Regions from separate parts of the Streptomyces sp. NPDC096079 genome, predicted to be linked through region 3. Evidence: predicted binding sites of a transcription regulator. Region 3 holds the regulator's gene; each other region holds the start of a gene.

Region 1 (4,327 bases), on a different contig from region 3:
GGGTCCCGGTCGACGGCGAGGACGGAGATCCCGGCGCGGGCGAGGGCGATCGCGTCGCCGCCGATCCCGGAGCAGAGGTCCGCGACGCTGCCGACGCCGAGCGCCTTCAGCCGGGCCGCCCGGTAGGTGCCGACGGAGGCGCGGGTCGACTGCTCGACGCCGTGGGGCGTGAAGTACATCCGGTACGCGTCCTCGGCGCCGAACTTCGCCACCGCCCGCTGCCGCAGCCGGGCCTGGCCGAGGGCCGCGCCGACCAGCTCGGCGGGGTGGTCGCGGCGCAGCCGGGAGGCGACCGCCAGCTCCTGGGCGGGGTCGTAGTCGCGCAGGGCGGCGAGGAGCGTCTGTCCCTCGGGGGCGAGCAGGGCGGCGAAGGAGGCGAGGTCGGTCACCCGTCCCATTCTGGGCCCTGCGGGCCTGTGGGCCGGCCGGGGGACGGTGGGGGCGGTACGGCGGTGTCGCGGCCCGGAAGGGGGGTGCGCGCTGACAGGATGCGGCGCCATGCAGCTCGTACGACAAAAGGACTGGATGATGGCAAAAGGTGTGCACCGCTCCCGTCGGACGCTCGGGGCGGCGCTCGCCGTGGCCGCCCTCGCCTCCGCCGCCACGGCCTGCTCCGGCGGCGCCGAACCCCCGCGCGGCGCCCCCGCCCCCGCCGCCGGACAGCAGGCCCAGGGCGCGGCCGGCGCCCTGAACGCGTACGTAGAGAAGGTCCGCGCCCAGCGGGCCGCCCGCGTGCTCGCCGCCAGGAAGTGGGGCCTCGCCAAACCCCCGCTCGAAGCGCCCGCCCCGCCCGCCGTCAAACCGAAGATCACCACCCGCAAGGGCTTCGAGACCGACGGCGAAGGCCTCCCGCCCGTCTTCACCACCGTGCCGACCAAGCAGAAGGTCGTCTTCCTGACGATCGACGACGGCGCGGAGAAGGACCCCCGGCTGCTGAAGATGATGAACGAGCTGCGCATCCCCTACAGCGCGTTCCTCAGCGACTACGTCGTCAACGACGACTACGGCTACTTCGCGAAGATGCAGAAGTCGCAGCCCTCCGGCATCTCCCTGCACAACCACACGCTCCACCACCGCTACCTGCCCGCGCTCTCGTACGGCGAGCAGAAGCGCGAGATCTGCGGCATGCAGGACATCATCCAGAAGCAGTTCGGCAAGCGGCCCCGGCTCTTCCGGCCCCCGTACGGCAACTACAACGAGGACACCCTGCGCGCCGCGCGGTCCTGCGGCGTCAAGGCGGTCCCGCTCTGGGCCGCCGAGGCCTTCCCCGACCACATGGAGTGGCGCGAGTGGGACCGGGACCTGCACCCCGGCGACATCGTCCTCACCCACTTCCGCGGCAAGGAGGACTGGAAGGGCACCATGCCCGACATGATCCGCCGGGTGATGAACGTGATCACGTCCAAGGGGTACGCGGTCGCCAAGCTCGAGGACTACGTGTGAGGCGCGTCGCCGCCCTCGCCGTGACCGGCGCGCTGCTCGCCCTCCCGGCCTGCGCCTCCTCCGTCGACCCGATCGAGCGGCTCGGCCGGAAGGCGGCGGAGCGGGTGAGCCCCCGGCCCGCGCCGGCCCCGGAGGAGCGGGTGGCGGTCCGCGCGAGGAGCTGCGAGGAGGAGCGGGACGCCCGCCGGGTCACGCCACAGGGCGATGAATTGGCACTCCGCTTGACCGAGTGCTAATCGCGGTCATAGTCTCGGCTCTGGCACTCCCCACCGGAGAGTGCCAACACAGCGACGGGCAGGTCCGGCACCCGCGACGACGGATCCACCTGGTCGCCACCTCAGACAGTTAACCCCGTGAGATCTCCGAAGGGGGAGGTCGGATCGTGACGACCACCAGCTCCAAGGTTGCCATCAAGCCGCTCGAGGACCGCATTGTGGTCCAGCCGCTCGACGCCGAGCAGACCACCGCCTCTGGCCTGGTCATTCCGGACACCGCCAAGGAGAAGCCCCAGGAGGGCGTCGTCCTGGCCGTGGGCCCGGGCCGCTTCGAGAACGGCGAGCGTCTGCCGCTCGACGTCCAGACCGGCGACATCGTGCTGTACAGCAAGTACGGCGGCACCGAGGTGAAGTACAACGGCGAGGAGTACCTCGTCCTCTCGGCTCGCGACGTGCTCGCGATCGTCGAGAAGTAATTCACCGAAGTAACCGAAGTATCTGAAGCAGATGCTTGAGCTGCGCCCCTTGACCCCCCACCGGGCGTCGGGGGGCGCGGTTCGTTCCACCCCATTCCGAGAGGGCTGAACCGCTCCCATGGCGAAGATCCTGAAGTTCGACGAGGACGCCCGTCGCGCCCTTGAGCGCGGCGTCAACAAGCTTGCCGACACGGTGAAGGTGACGATCGGCCCCAAGGGTCGCAACGTCGTCATCGACAAGAAGTTCGGCGCCCCCACCATCACCAACGACGGTGTCACGATCGCCCGCGAGGTCGAGATCGAGGACCCGTACGAGAACCTCGGCGCCCAGCTCGTGAAGGAGGTGGCGACCAAGACCAACGACATCGCGGGTGACGGCACCACCACCGCCACCGTGCTCGCCCAGGCCCTGGTCCGCGAGGGTCTGCGCAACGTCGCCGCCGGCGCCTCCCCGGCCGCCCTGAAGAAGGGCATCGACGCCGCCGTCAAGGCCGTCTCCGAGGAGCTGCTCGCCACCGCGCGCCCGATCGAGGACAAGTCCGACATCGCCGCCGTCGCCGCGCTCTCCGCGCAGGACCAGCAGGTCGGCGAGCTCATCGCCGAGGCGATGGACAAGGTCGGCAAGGACGGTGTCATCACCGTCGAGGAGTCCAACACCTTCGGTCTGGAGCTCGACTTCACCGAGGGCATGGCCTTCGACAAGGGCTACCTGTCCCCGTACATGGTGACCGACCAGGAGCGCATGGAGGCCGTCCTCGACGACCCGTACATCCTGATCAACCAGGGCAAGATCTCCTCGATCCAGGACCTGCTGCCCATCCTGGAGAAGGTCATCCAGGCCGGCGCCAGCAAGCCGCTCCTGATCATCGCCGAGGACGTCGAGGGCGAGGCCCTCTCCACCCTCGTCGTCAACAAGATCCGTGGCACCTTCAACGCCGTGGCCGTCAAGGCCCCCGGCTTCGGCGACCGCCGCAAGGCGATGCTCGGCGACATGGCCACCCTCACCGGTGCCACCGTCATCGCCGAGGAGGTCGGCCTCAAGCTCGACCAGGCCGGTCTGGACGTGCTGGGCACCGCCCGCCGCGTGACCATCTCCAAGGACTCCACCACCATCGTCGACGGTGGCGGCAACGCCGAGGACATCGCGGGCCGCGTCGGCCAGATCAAGGCCGAGATCGAGTCCACGGACTCCGACTGGGACCGCGAGAAGCTCCAGGAGCGCCTCGCGAAGCTCGCCGGCGGCGTCTGCGTCATCAAGGTCGGCGCGGCCACCGAGGTCGAGCTCAAGGAGAAGAAGCACCGTCTGGAGGACGCCATCTCCGCGACCCGCGCCGCGGTCGAGGAGGGCATCGTCTCCGGTGGTGGCTCCGCGCTCGTCCACGCCGTCAAGGTCCTCGAGGGCAACCTCGACAAGACCGGCGACGAGGCCACCGGTGTCGCGGTCGTCCGCCGCGCCGCCGTCGAGCCGCTGCGCTGGATCGCCGAGAACGCCGGCCTCGAGGGCTACGTCATCACCTCGAAGGTGGCGGAGCTCGACAAGGGCCAGGGCTTCAACGCCGCGACCGGCGAGTACGGCGACCTGGTCAAGGCCGGCGTCATCGACCCGGTGAAGGTGACGCGCTCCGCCCTGGAGAACGCCGCCTCGATCGCCTCCCTCCTCCTCACCACCGAGACCCTCGTGGTGGAGAAGAAGGAAGAGGAGCCGGCGGACCACGGCCACGGCCACGGTCACGGCCACTCCCACTGAGGCCAGTAGCGCACAACCGAGGCCCGGTGCCCCCGTCGCGGGGGCACCGGGCCTCGGTGCTGTCCGACCCGGTCCCGCTCAGGCCTCCACGGCCCCGAGCTTCCCCATCAGACCGAGCAGGTCGTACTGCCACCAGCCCTCGACGGCCTTGCCGTCCTCCCGGAACCGCTGGACGAGCATCCCCGTCATGCTCACCTCCATCCCGGTGGGCTGCAGCCCCATGAAGTCGCCGACGTGCGTGCCGTTCCAGGTCCAGCGGGTGCAGACCCGGTCGCCGTCGGCGATCTGGTCCTCGACGGTGAAGGTGAAGTCGAACGCGGCCCGCCACATCTCGGCCTCGCGCCGCACGGCGTCCATGCCGATCGAGTCGCTCGGACTGGTCGGATCGTGATCGTGGTACCCCTCGGCGAGCACCTCGTCGAGCGGCGGAAGCTCCCCCGCGGTCG
Region 2 (4,327 bases), on a different contig from region 3:
TACGGGAACGCGCCGGTCGTCCTGCAGTTCCTGCCGCGCGGCACCACCACCTGGAAGCAGATGGCGACGGGCCGGTCCGGCGCCAACGGCAGCGTCTCCCTGAGGGCCAAGGCGAGCGCCGACGGCACCTGGCGGATCCGCCACTACTCCGCCGACTACCGGCACTTCCACTCGCCGGCCTCGGCGGGCGGGGACTACGTCGACGTGCGTTGACGTGCGCTGATCCGTCGACCGTTCCGCGAAACGCCCGAGGGCGGCACCCCCACCAGGGGGTGCCGCCCTCGTTCGCGTTCAGCGATGAACTGCCGATCCGTCAGGATCAGAAGTCCATGTCACCGCCCGGCATGCCGCCGCCGGCCGGCGCGGCGGCCTTCTCCGGCTTGTCGGCGATGACGGCCTCGGTGGTGAGGAACAGCGCGGCGATCGACGCGGCGTTCTGCAGAGCGGAGCGCGTGACCTTCGCCGGGTCGATGATGCCCTCGGCGATGAGGTCGACGTACTCGTTGGTCGCGGCGTTCAGGCCGTGGCCGACGGGCAGGTTGCGGACCTTCTCCGCCACGACGCCGCCCTCGAGACCGGCGTTGACCGCGATCTGCTTCAGCGGGGCCTCAAGGGCCAGCTTGACGATGTTGGCACCGGTGGCCTCGTCGCCCGCCAGGTCGGCCTCGAGCTTCTCGAAGACGTTCGACGCCTGGAGCAGGGCCACGCCACCGCCGGCGACGATGCCCTCCTCGACGGCCGCCTTCGCGTTGCGAACGGCGTCCTCGATGCGGTGCTTGCGCTCCTTGAGCTCGACCTCGGTCGCGGCACCGGCCTTGATGACGGCCACGCCGCCGGCCAGCTTCGCGAGGCGCTCCTGGAGCTTCTCGCGGTCGTAGTCCGAGTCGGAGTTCTCGATCTCGGCGCGGATCTGGTTCACGCGACCGGCGACCTGCTCGCTGTCACCGGCACCGTCGACGATGGTGGTCTCGTCCTTGGTGATGACGACCTTGCGGGCGCGGCCGAGCAGGTCGAGGCCCGCGTTCTCGAGCTTGAGGCCGACCTCCTCGGAGATGACCGTGCCGCCCGTGAGGATGGCGATGTCGTTCAGCATGGCCTTGCGGCGGTCGCCGAAGCCCGGGGCCTTGACCGCGACGGACTTGAAGGTGCCGCGGATCTTGTTGACGACCAGGGTCGACAGGGCCTCGCCCTCGACGTCCTCGGCGATGATCAGCAGCGGCTTGCCCGACTGCATGACCTTCTCCAGGAGCGGAAGGAGGTCCTTCACGGAGGAGATCTTGGAGTTGACGATCAGGAGGTAGGGGTCGTCGAGCGACGCCTCCATGCGCTCCATGTCGGTGGCGAAGTACGCCGAGATGTAGCCCTTGTCGAAGCGCATGCCCTCGGTGAGCTCCAGCTCCAGACCGAAGGTCTGGGACTCCTCGACGGTGATGACGCCTTCCTTGCCGACCTTGTCCATCGCCTCGGCGATGAGCTCGCCGATCTGGGTGTCGGCGGCGGAGATGGAGGCCGTGGAAGCGATCTGCTCCTTGGTCTCGACATCCTTCGCCTGCTCGAGCAGGGCGCCGGAGACGGCCTCGACGGCCTTCTCGATGCCGCGCTTGAGGGCCATCGGGTTGGCACCGGCGGCCACGTTGCGCAGGCCCTCGCGGACGAGCGCCTGGGCGAGGACGGTGGCGGTGGTCGTGCCGTCGCCGGCGACGTCGTCCGTCTTCTTGGCGACTTCCTTGACCAGCTCGGCGCCGATCTTCTCGTACGGGTCCTCGAGCTCGATCTCCTTGGCGATGGAGACACCATCGTTGGTGATCGTGGGGGCGCCCCACTTCTTCTCGAGGACGACGTTGCGGCCCTTGGGGCCGAGGGTGACCTTGACGGCGTCAGCGAGCTGGTTCATGCCGCGCTCGAGACCGCGCCGGGCCTCCTCGTCGAACGCGATGATCTTGGCCATGTGAAGTGGTCCTCCCGGACATGGGGTGGATAACGCTCCAGGACCGCGCCGACGCCCGCGACGGACGGCCTGCGTACCCGATGGTTCCTTGCCCCACCTGGCCGCGGACCTCGTCTGCCCGATCCTCGTAAGCACTCTCACCTTCCGAGTGCTAACGCCAATGATTAGCACTCGACCCATGCGAGTGCAAGCGACTCTCGTGGATCGGGCACCTCTCCCGCGAGGTTCGGGAACGCGCGAGGGGTCCGCATCCCCTCAGGGATGCGGACCCCTCGACGGCGTTGCGTCGGTGGCCGATCGCGCCGCGCTCAGACGGCGAGCTTGACCATGTCCGCCTGCGGACCCTTCTGGCCCTGCGAGATCTCGAACTCGACCCGCTGGCCCTCTTCGAGGCTGCGGTAGCCATCCATCTGGATCGCGCTGTAGTGGACGAAAACATCCGCACCACCGTCTACCGCGATGAAGCCGTAGCCCTTCTCCGCGTTGAACCACTTGACGGTGCCCTGAGCCATGCCTAACTCCCCTATTACTGGCCCTTGCGCGGGACCGCACCTCGCGGACCCGGGTCAGACCCTGCGCCGGAACGCGTCGACCGCCGCTGAATGTATCTGCCCAACTGCCCTCTGCAACAGGTCATTCGACCGAGAATTCTGGGCGCCCCGGAAAGGGGAATTGGGGAGAATCCCCGGAATTACGGGGCAAGTCGGGCCCGGCAAAACGCGCAGAACGTACACAACACGCGGGCACTTTGGCTGCTTCTTGTCGTGCGGGGACGCATTCTCATATGCGTCCGGCATGCGCAGCGGAGGGGACTTCCCCAACTCTACCGCGCTCAACCATGCAGAATTGCCCCTTCCGCTTATCGCGCGGAAGGGGCAATTCGTACCGACGGGTAAAGCGGGGTCAGCAGCCGCCGGCCACGGCGGGGATGATCGAGACGCCCGCGCCGGCCGGGGTGGCCGTCTCCAGGCCCTGCTCGAAGCGCACGTCGTCGTCGTTGACGTAGACGTTGACGAAGCGGCGCAGCTTGCCCTGGTCGTCCAGGACGCGGGCGGCGATGCCCGTGTGGTTCTTCTCCAGGTCCGCGATGACCTCGGCGAGGGTCGCACCCTCGGCCTGGACCTCGGACTGCCCGCCCGTGTAGGTGCGGAGGATGGTGGGGATGCGGACGTTCACGGCCATGTCTTCGGAAACCTTTCGGGGGGCCGGGGAAGCGGACGGACTCAGACGGCCAGGCCGGCGTCGCGGAACGCGTCCAGGCTCGGGCGGATGGTGACGGTCGCCTGAGAGGTGTCGGCCACCGCGTCCAGGGTCTTGAGCCCGTCGCCCGTGTTGAGGACGACGGTGGTGAGGTCCGGGTCGATCAGACCGGCCTCGACGAGCTTCTTGGTGACGCCGACGGTCACGCCGCCCGCGGTCTCCGCGAAGATGCCCTCGGTGCGGGCGAGGATCTTGATGGCCTCGACGACCTGCTCGTCGTTCACGTCCTCCACGGCGCCGCCGGTGCGACGGGCGATGTCGAGGACGTACGGGCCGTCGGCCGGGTTGCCGATCGCCAGGGACTTGGCGATGGTGTTCGGCTTCTGCGGGCGGACGACGTCGTGGCCGGCCTTGAAGGCGGCGGAGACCGGGGAGCAGCCCTCGGCCTGGGCGCCGAAGATCTTGTACGGCTTGTCCTCGACGAGCCCCAGCTTGATGAGCTCCTGCAGACCCTTGTCGATCTTGGTGAGCTGGGAGCCGGAGGCGATCGGGATGACGAGCTGGTCGGGGATGACCCAGCCGAGCTGCTCGCAGATCTCGTACGCGAGCGTCTTGGAGCCCTCGCCGTAGTACGGGCGGAGGTTGACGTTCACGAAGCCCCAGCCCTCGCCGAGCGGGTCGCCGATGAGCTCCGAGCAGAAGCGGTTGACGTCGTCGTAGTTGCCCTCGATGGCGACGAGGTCACCGCCGTAGACACCGGCCATGACGACCTTGCCCTGCTCCAGGTCGTGCGGGATGAACACGCAGGAGCGGAAGCCGGCGCGGGCGGCGGCGGCGCCGACGGCGCCGGCCAGGTTGCCGGTGGAGGAGCAGGAGAGGGTGGTGAAGCCGAAGGCGCGGGCGGCTTCGAGCGCCTGGGCGACGACCCGGTCCTTGAAGGAGTGGGTCGGGTTGCCGGAGTCGTCCTTGACGAAGAGCTTGCCGGGGGCGACGCCGATCGCGGCGGCGAGGTTGTCGGCCTGGACGAGCTGGGTCCAGCCGGGGTTCAGGTTCGGCTTGTCCGCGACGTCGGCGGGGACGGGCAGCAGCGGGGCGTAGCGCCAGATGTTGGCGGGGCCGGCCTCGATCTGCTTCCGCAGCGCCTCGGGGTCGCCGGTGGGAAGGTCGTACGCGACTTCG
Region 3 (4,327 bases):
GGCGCGAGAACAGCCCCTGCTGCCCCGGCTGGAACTGGCCGGTCGGCCGTTCCTCGCCACGGAGCTTGGCCAGTTCGCGCAGGAGGCGCTCCTGCTCGGCGTCGAGCTTGCTCGGCGTCGTCACCTCGACGTGCACGATCAGGTCGCCGCGGCCGTTGCCGCGCAGGTGCGTGACACCCCGTCCGTGCAGCGGGATCGACTGGCCGGACTGGGTGCCCGGGCGGATGTCGATCTCCTCGACGCCGTCGAGGGTCTGCAGCGGCACCTTCGTGCCGAGCGCGCCCGCGGTCATCGGGATGGTGACCGTGCAGTGCAGGTCGTCCCCGCGCCGCTGGAACACCTCGTGCGGGGTCTCGTGGATCTCGACGTACAGGTCGCCGGCGGGGCCGCCGCCGGGGCCGACCTCGCCCTCGCCCGCGAGCTGGATGCGGGTGCCGTTGTCGACACCGGCCGGGATCTTGACCGTGAGGGTGCGGCGGGACCGCACGCGGCCGTCGCCGGCGCACTCGGGGCACGGCGTCGGGACGACGGTGCCGAAGCCCTGGCACTGCGGGCAGGGCCGGGAGGTCATGACCTGGCCGAGGAAGGACCGGGTGACCTGGGAGACCTCGCCGCGGCCGCGGCACATGTCACAGGTCTGCGCGGAGGTGCCGGGCGCGGCGCCCTCACCCGAACAGGTGGTGCAGACGACCGCCGTGTCGACCTGGATGTCCTTCGTGGTGCCGAAGGCGGCCTCGTTGAGGTCGATCTCCAGACGGATCATGGCGTCCTGGCCCCGGCGGGTCCGCGAGCGCGGGCCGCGCTGCGAGGCCGTGCCGAAGAAGGCGTCCATGATGTCGGAGAAGTTGCCGAAGCCACCTGCTCCGAAGCCGCCGCCCGCGCCGGCTCCGCCGGAGGCCGAGAGCGGGTCGCCGCCGAGGTCGTAGACCTGCTTCTTCTGCGGGTCCGAGAGGACCTCGTAGGCGGCGTTGATCTCCTTGAAGCGCTCCTGCGTCTTCGGATCGGGATTGACGTCCGGGTGCAGCTCGCGCGCGAGCCTCCGGAACGCCTTCTTGATCTCGTCCTGGGAAGCGTCGCGGCGCACGCCGAGTACGGCGTAGTAGTCCGTGGCCACTTACGACTCCGCCAGGATCTGTCCGACGTAACGTGCCACTGCGCGTACCGCTCCCATCGTTCCGGGGTAGTCCATGCGGGTCGGTCCGACCACGCCGAGTTTGGCGACTGCCTCGCCGCCCGAACCGTAGCCGACCGAGACGACGGACGTGGAGCTCAGCCCCTCGTGGGCGTTCTCGTGCCCGATGCGTACGGTCATGCCCGATTCCTTGGCCTCGCCGAGCAGCTTGAGGAGCACGACCTGCTCCTCCAGGGCTTCCAGGACGGGCCTGATCATCAGGGGGAAGTCGTGTCCGAAGCGGGTGAGATTGGCGGTGCCGCCGATCATCAGCCGCTCCTCGTGCTCCTCGACGAGGGTTTCGAGGAGGGTCGCGAGCACGGTCGAGACCGTGGCGCGGTCCTCGGCCTCCTCGAAGGACTCGGGGAGGTCCTGCACCAGCTGCGGCACGTCGGCGAACCGGCGGCCGACGACCCGGCTGTTGAGCCGGGCCCTGAGGTCGGCGAGCGAGGTCTCGCCAAAGGGCGCGGGGCAGTCGACGACGCGCTGCTCGACCCGGCCGGTGTCGGTGATGAGGACGAGCATCAGGCGGGCGGGGGCCAGCGAGAGCAGCTCCACGTGCCGGACGGTCGAGCGGGTCAGCGACGGGTACTGGACGACGGCGACCTGCCGGGTGAGCTGCGCGAGCAGCCGTACCGTACGGCCCACGACGTCGTCGAGGTCGACGGCTCCGTCGAGGAAGTTGTGGATGGCCCGCCGCTCGGGCGTCGACAGCGGCTTGACGCCGGCGAGCCGGTCGACGAAGAGCCGGTAGCCCTTGTCGGTGGGGATGCGCCCCGCACTGGTGTGGGGCTGGGCGATGTACCCCTCCTCCTCCAGGACGGCCATGTCGTTGCGCACGGTGGCGGGTGACACGCCGAGCTTGTGGCGCTCGGTGAGCGCCTTGGAGCCGACGGGCTCCTCCGTACCGACGTAGTCCTGGACGATGGCGCGCAGGACCTCGAGTCTGCGTTCGCTGAGCATCGTGGCGCACCTCCAGCTGTCGACGTCGTTCCGGTTGCTCCGCTTTTGGCACTCGCCCTGTCCGAGTGCCAGCGATCCCCCGGTCAGTGTACGGCGGCGGGCATCGCTCCTGGCAAGGAGGCGGCGCCCGCACCCGTTAGCGTCGCCCCATGGACATCGATTGGGAAGCTCAGGGATGGGAGCGGCTGGCGGACGGGGTGGGGCGGCGCCGGCTGCCCGTCTGGGACGCCACGGTCGGTCTGGTCCTGGGCACACGGGCCGTGCTGCTGTACGACACGGGTGCCTCGCTCGCGGAGGGCGCCGAGCTCCGGGCCCAGATCGCGGCGCTCACGGGCGGCCGAAAGGTGACACACATCGCACTCAGCCACCCCCATTTCGACCACGTCCTCGGCACGGCGGTCTTCGCGGGCGCGGAGGTCTTCGGCGCGGTCGGCTCGGACGCCCTCCTGGGCGGGGCCCACGCCAGGGAGGAACTGCGCACGGACGCGGTCACGCAGGGTCTGGACGCGGAGGCCGCGGAGGCGGCGGCGGAGGTCCTGGTGGCGCCGCGGCACGTGGTCTCGGGCGAGTGGACCCTCGACCTGGGCGACCGGCAGGTCCTCCTGGCGAACGTGGGCCCCGGCCACTCGGGCCACGACCTGGCGCTCTGCGTCCCCGGCCCGCGCGAGGTCGTCTTCTGCGGCGACCTGGTGGAGGAGTCGGGCGAGCCGCAGGCCGGCCCGGACGCGATCCCGTCCCGCTGGCCGGACGCCCTGGACCGGCTGCTCGCCCTCGGCGGCGAGGACGCGGTGTACGTCCCGGGGCACGGCGCCGTGGTGGACGCCACGTTCGTGAGGGCACAGCGCGAGGAACTGGCACACCGCTTCGACGTGCCCTAACGTCACCCAAATGCGCAGCTACAACCCGGATCTGACACCGCCTTGGAAGAGGTCGGCGCCCGCGCCCGAGGTCCCGGCGGACCCCGACCTCGTGGTCGAGGAGGTCGCGACGGGCTTCTGCGGGGCGGTGATCCGCTGCGAGGCGGGCACGGTGACCCTGGAGGACCGCTTCGGCAAGCACCGGGTGTTCCCGCTGGAACCGCGCGGCTTCCTCCTGGAGGGCAAGGTCGTGACGCTGGTCCGCCCGGTGTCGGGCCCGTCCCGCCCCACCCGTACGGCCTCCGGCTCGGTCGCGGTGCCGGGCGCACGCGCGCGCGTGGCGCGGGCGGGCCGGATCTACGTCGAGGGCCGCCACGACGCGGAGCTCGTGGAGCGGGTCTGGGGCGACGACCTGCGCGTCGAGGGCGTGGTCGTGGAGTACCTGGAGGGCGTCGACGACCTGCCCGCGATCGTCGCGGAGTTCGGCCCGGGTCCGGACGCCCGGCTCGGCGTCCTCGTGGACCACCTGGTGCCGGGCTCGAAGGAGTCGAGGATCGCCACCCGGGTGACCTCCCCGGACGTCCTGGTGGTCGGCCACCCGTACATCGACGTCTGGGAGGCGGTGAAGCCGTCCTCCCTCGGCATCCCGGCCTGGCCGGCGGTCCCCCGGGGCCAGGACTGGAAGACGGGCGTCTGCCGCGCCCTGGGCTGGCCCCCGGACAACACGGGTGCGGTCTGGCAGGCGATCCTGAAGCGCGTGACGTCGTACAAGGACCTGGAACCGGCGCTCCTCGGCCGCGTGGAGGAACTGATCGACTTCGTGACGGCGCCGTAGGCCGCCGGGGCGGCGCCCACGACGACGGTCCCGTCGCGAGCCCCCCTAGGCCGCGTCCGGAAAGTAGCGCCGCGGCCCAGGCGGGACTTTCCGGACACGGCCTGAGGGCCTGTGCGGAAAGTCCCTAGTCCACCAGGTCCCGCACGACCGCGTCGGCCAGCAACCGCCCCCGCAGGGTCAGCACGGCCCGCCCCGCCGCGTACGACCCGGGGTCGAGCAGCCCGTCCGACAGGGCCCGCCCTGCGGCGGCCAGCCCCGCGGGCTTGAGGACCGACAGCTCGACGCCCTCGCGGAGCCGCAGTTCCAGGAGGATCCGCTCGACCCGCCGGTCCTCGTCCGCGAGGATCTCCCGCCCGGCGCCGGGCGACCGGCCCTCGGCCAGCGCCGCCGCGTACGCGCCGGGGTGCTTCACGTTCCACCACCGGACGCCGCCGACGTGCGAGTGCGCCCCGGGCCCGGCGCCCCACCAGTCGGCGCCGCGCCAGTACAGCTCGTTGTGGA

The links. The regulator HrcA, encoded in region 3, represses chaperone genes, less so after heat shock. The targets are predictions, from matches to a motif close to TTNGCACTCNGNNNNNCNGAGTGCNAA.
Region 1: groES (co-chaperone GroES) is a predicted target of HrcA. The motif match lies at 1,700-1,726, and genes of this name have one in related genera.
Region 2: groL (chaperonin GroEL) is a predicted target of HrcA. The motif match lies at 2,113-2,139, and genes of this name have one in related genera.

Annotation. Positions count from the first base shown of each region.
Region 1 is NZ_JBEOST010000001.1:496,981-501,307, reverse strand. It holds gene ABTY59_RS02295 (THUMP-like domain-containing protein) at 1-398, opposite strand, end outside; gene ABTY59_RS02290 (polysaccharide deacetylase family protein) at 499-1,443, shown strand; gene ABTY59_RS02285 (hypothetical protein) at 1,440-1,679, shown strand; gene groES (co-chaperone GroES) at 1,826-2,134, shown strand; gene groL (chaperonin GroEL) at 2,253-3,881, shown strand; gene ABTY59_RS02270 (ester cyclase) at 3,960-4,327, opposite strand, start outside.
Region 2 is NZ_JBEOST010000015.1:48,395-52,721, forward strand. It holds gene ABTY59_RS26475 (hypothetical protein) at 1-213, shown strand, start outside; gene groL (chaperonin GroEL) at 320-1,948, opposite strand; gene ABTY59_RS26485 (cold-shock protein) at 2,257-2,460, opposite strand; gene ABTY59_RS26490 (MoaD/ThiS family protein) at 2,852-3,130, opposite strand; gene thrC (threonine synthase) at 3,172-4,327, opposite strand, start outside.
Region 3 is NZ_JBEOST010000002.1:417,050-421,376, reverse strand. It holds gene dnaJ (molecular chaperone DnaJ) at 1-1,114, opposite strand, end outside; gene hrcA (heat-inducible transcriptional repressor HrcA) at 1,115-2,134, opposite strand; gene ABTY59_RS05795 (MBL fold metallo-hydrolase) at 2,284-3,012, shown strand; gene ABTY59_RS05790 (DUF3097 domain-containing protein) at 3,023-3,826, shown strand; gene hemW (radical SAM family heme chaperone HemW) at 3,951-4,327, opposite strand, start outside.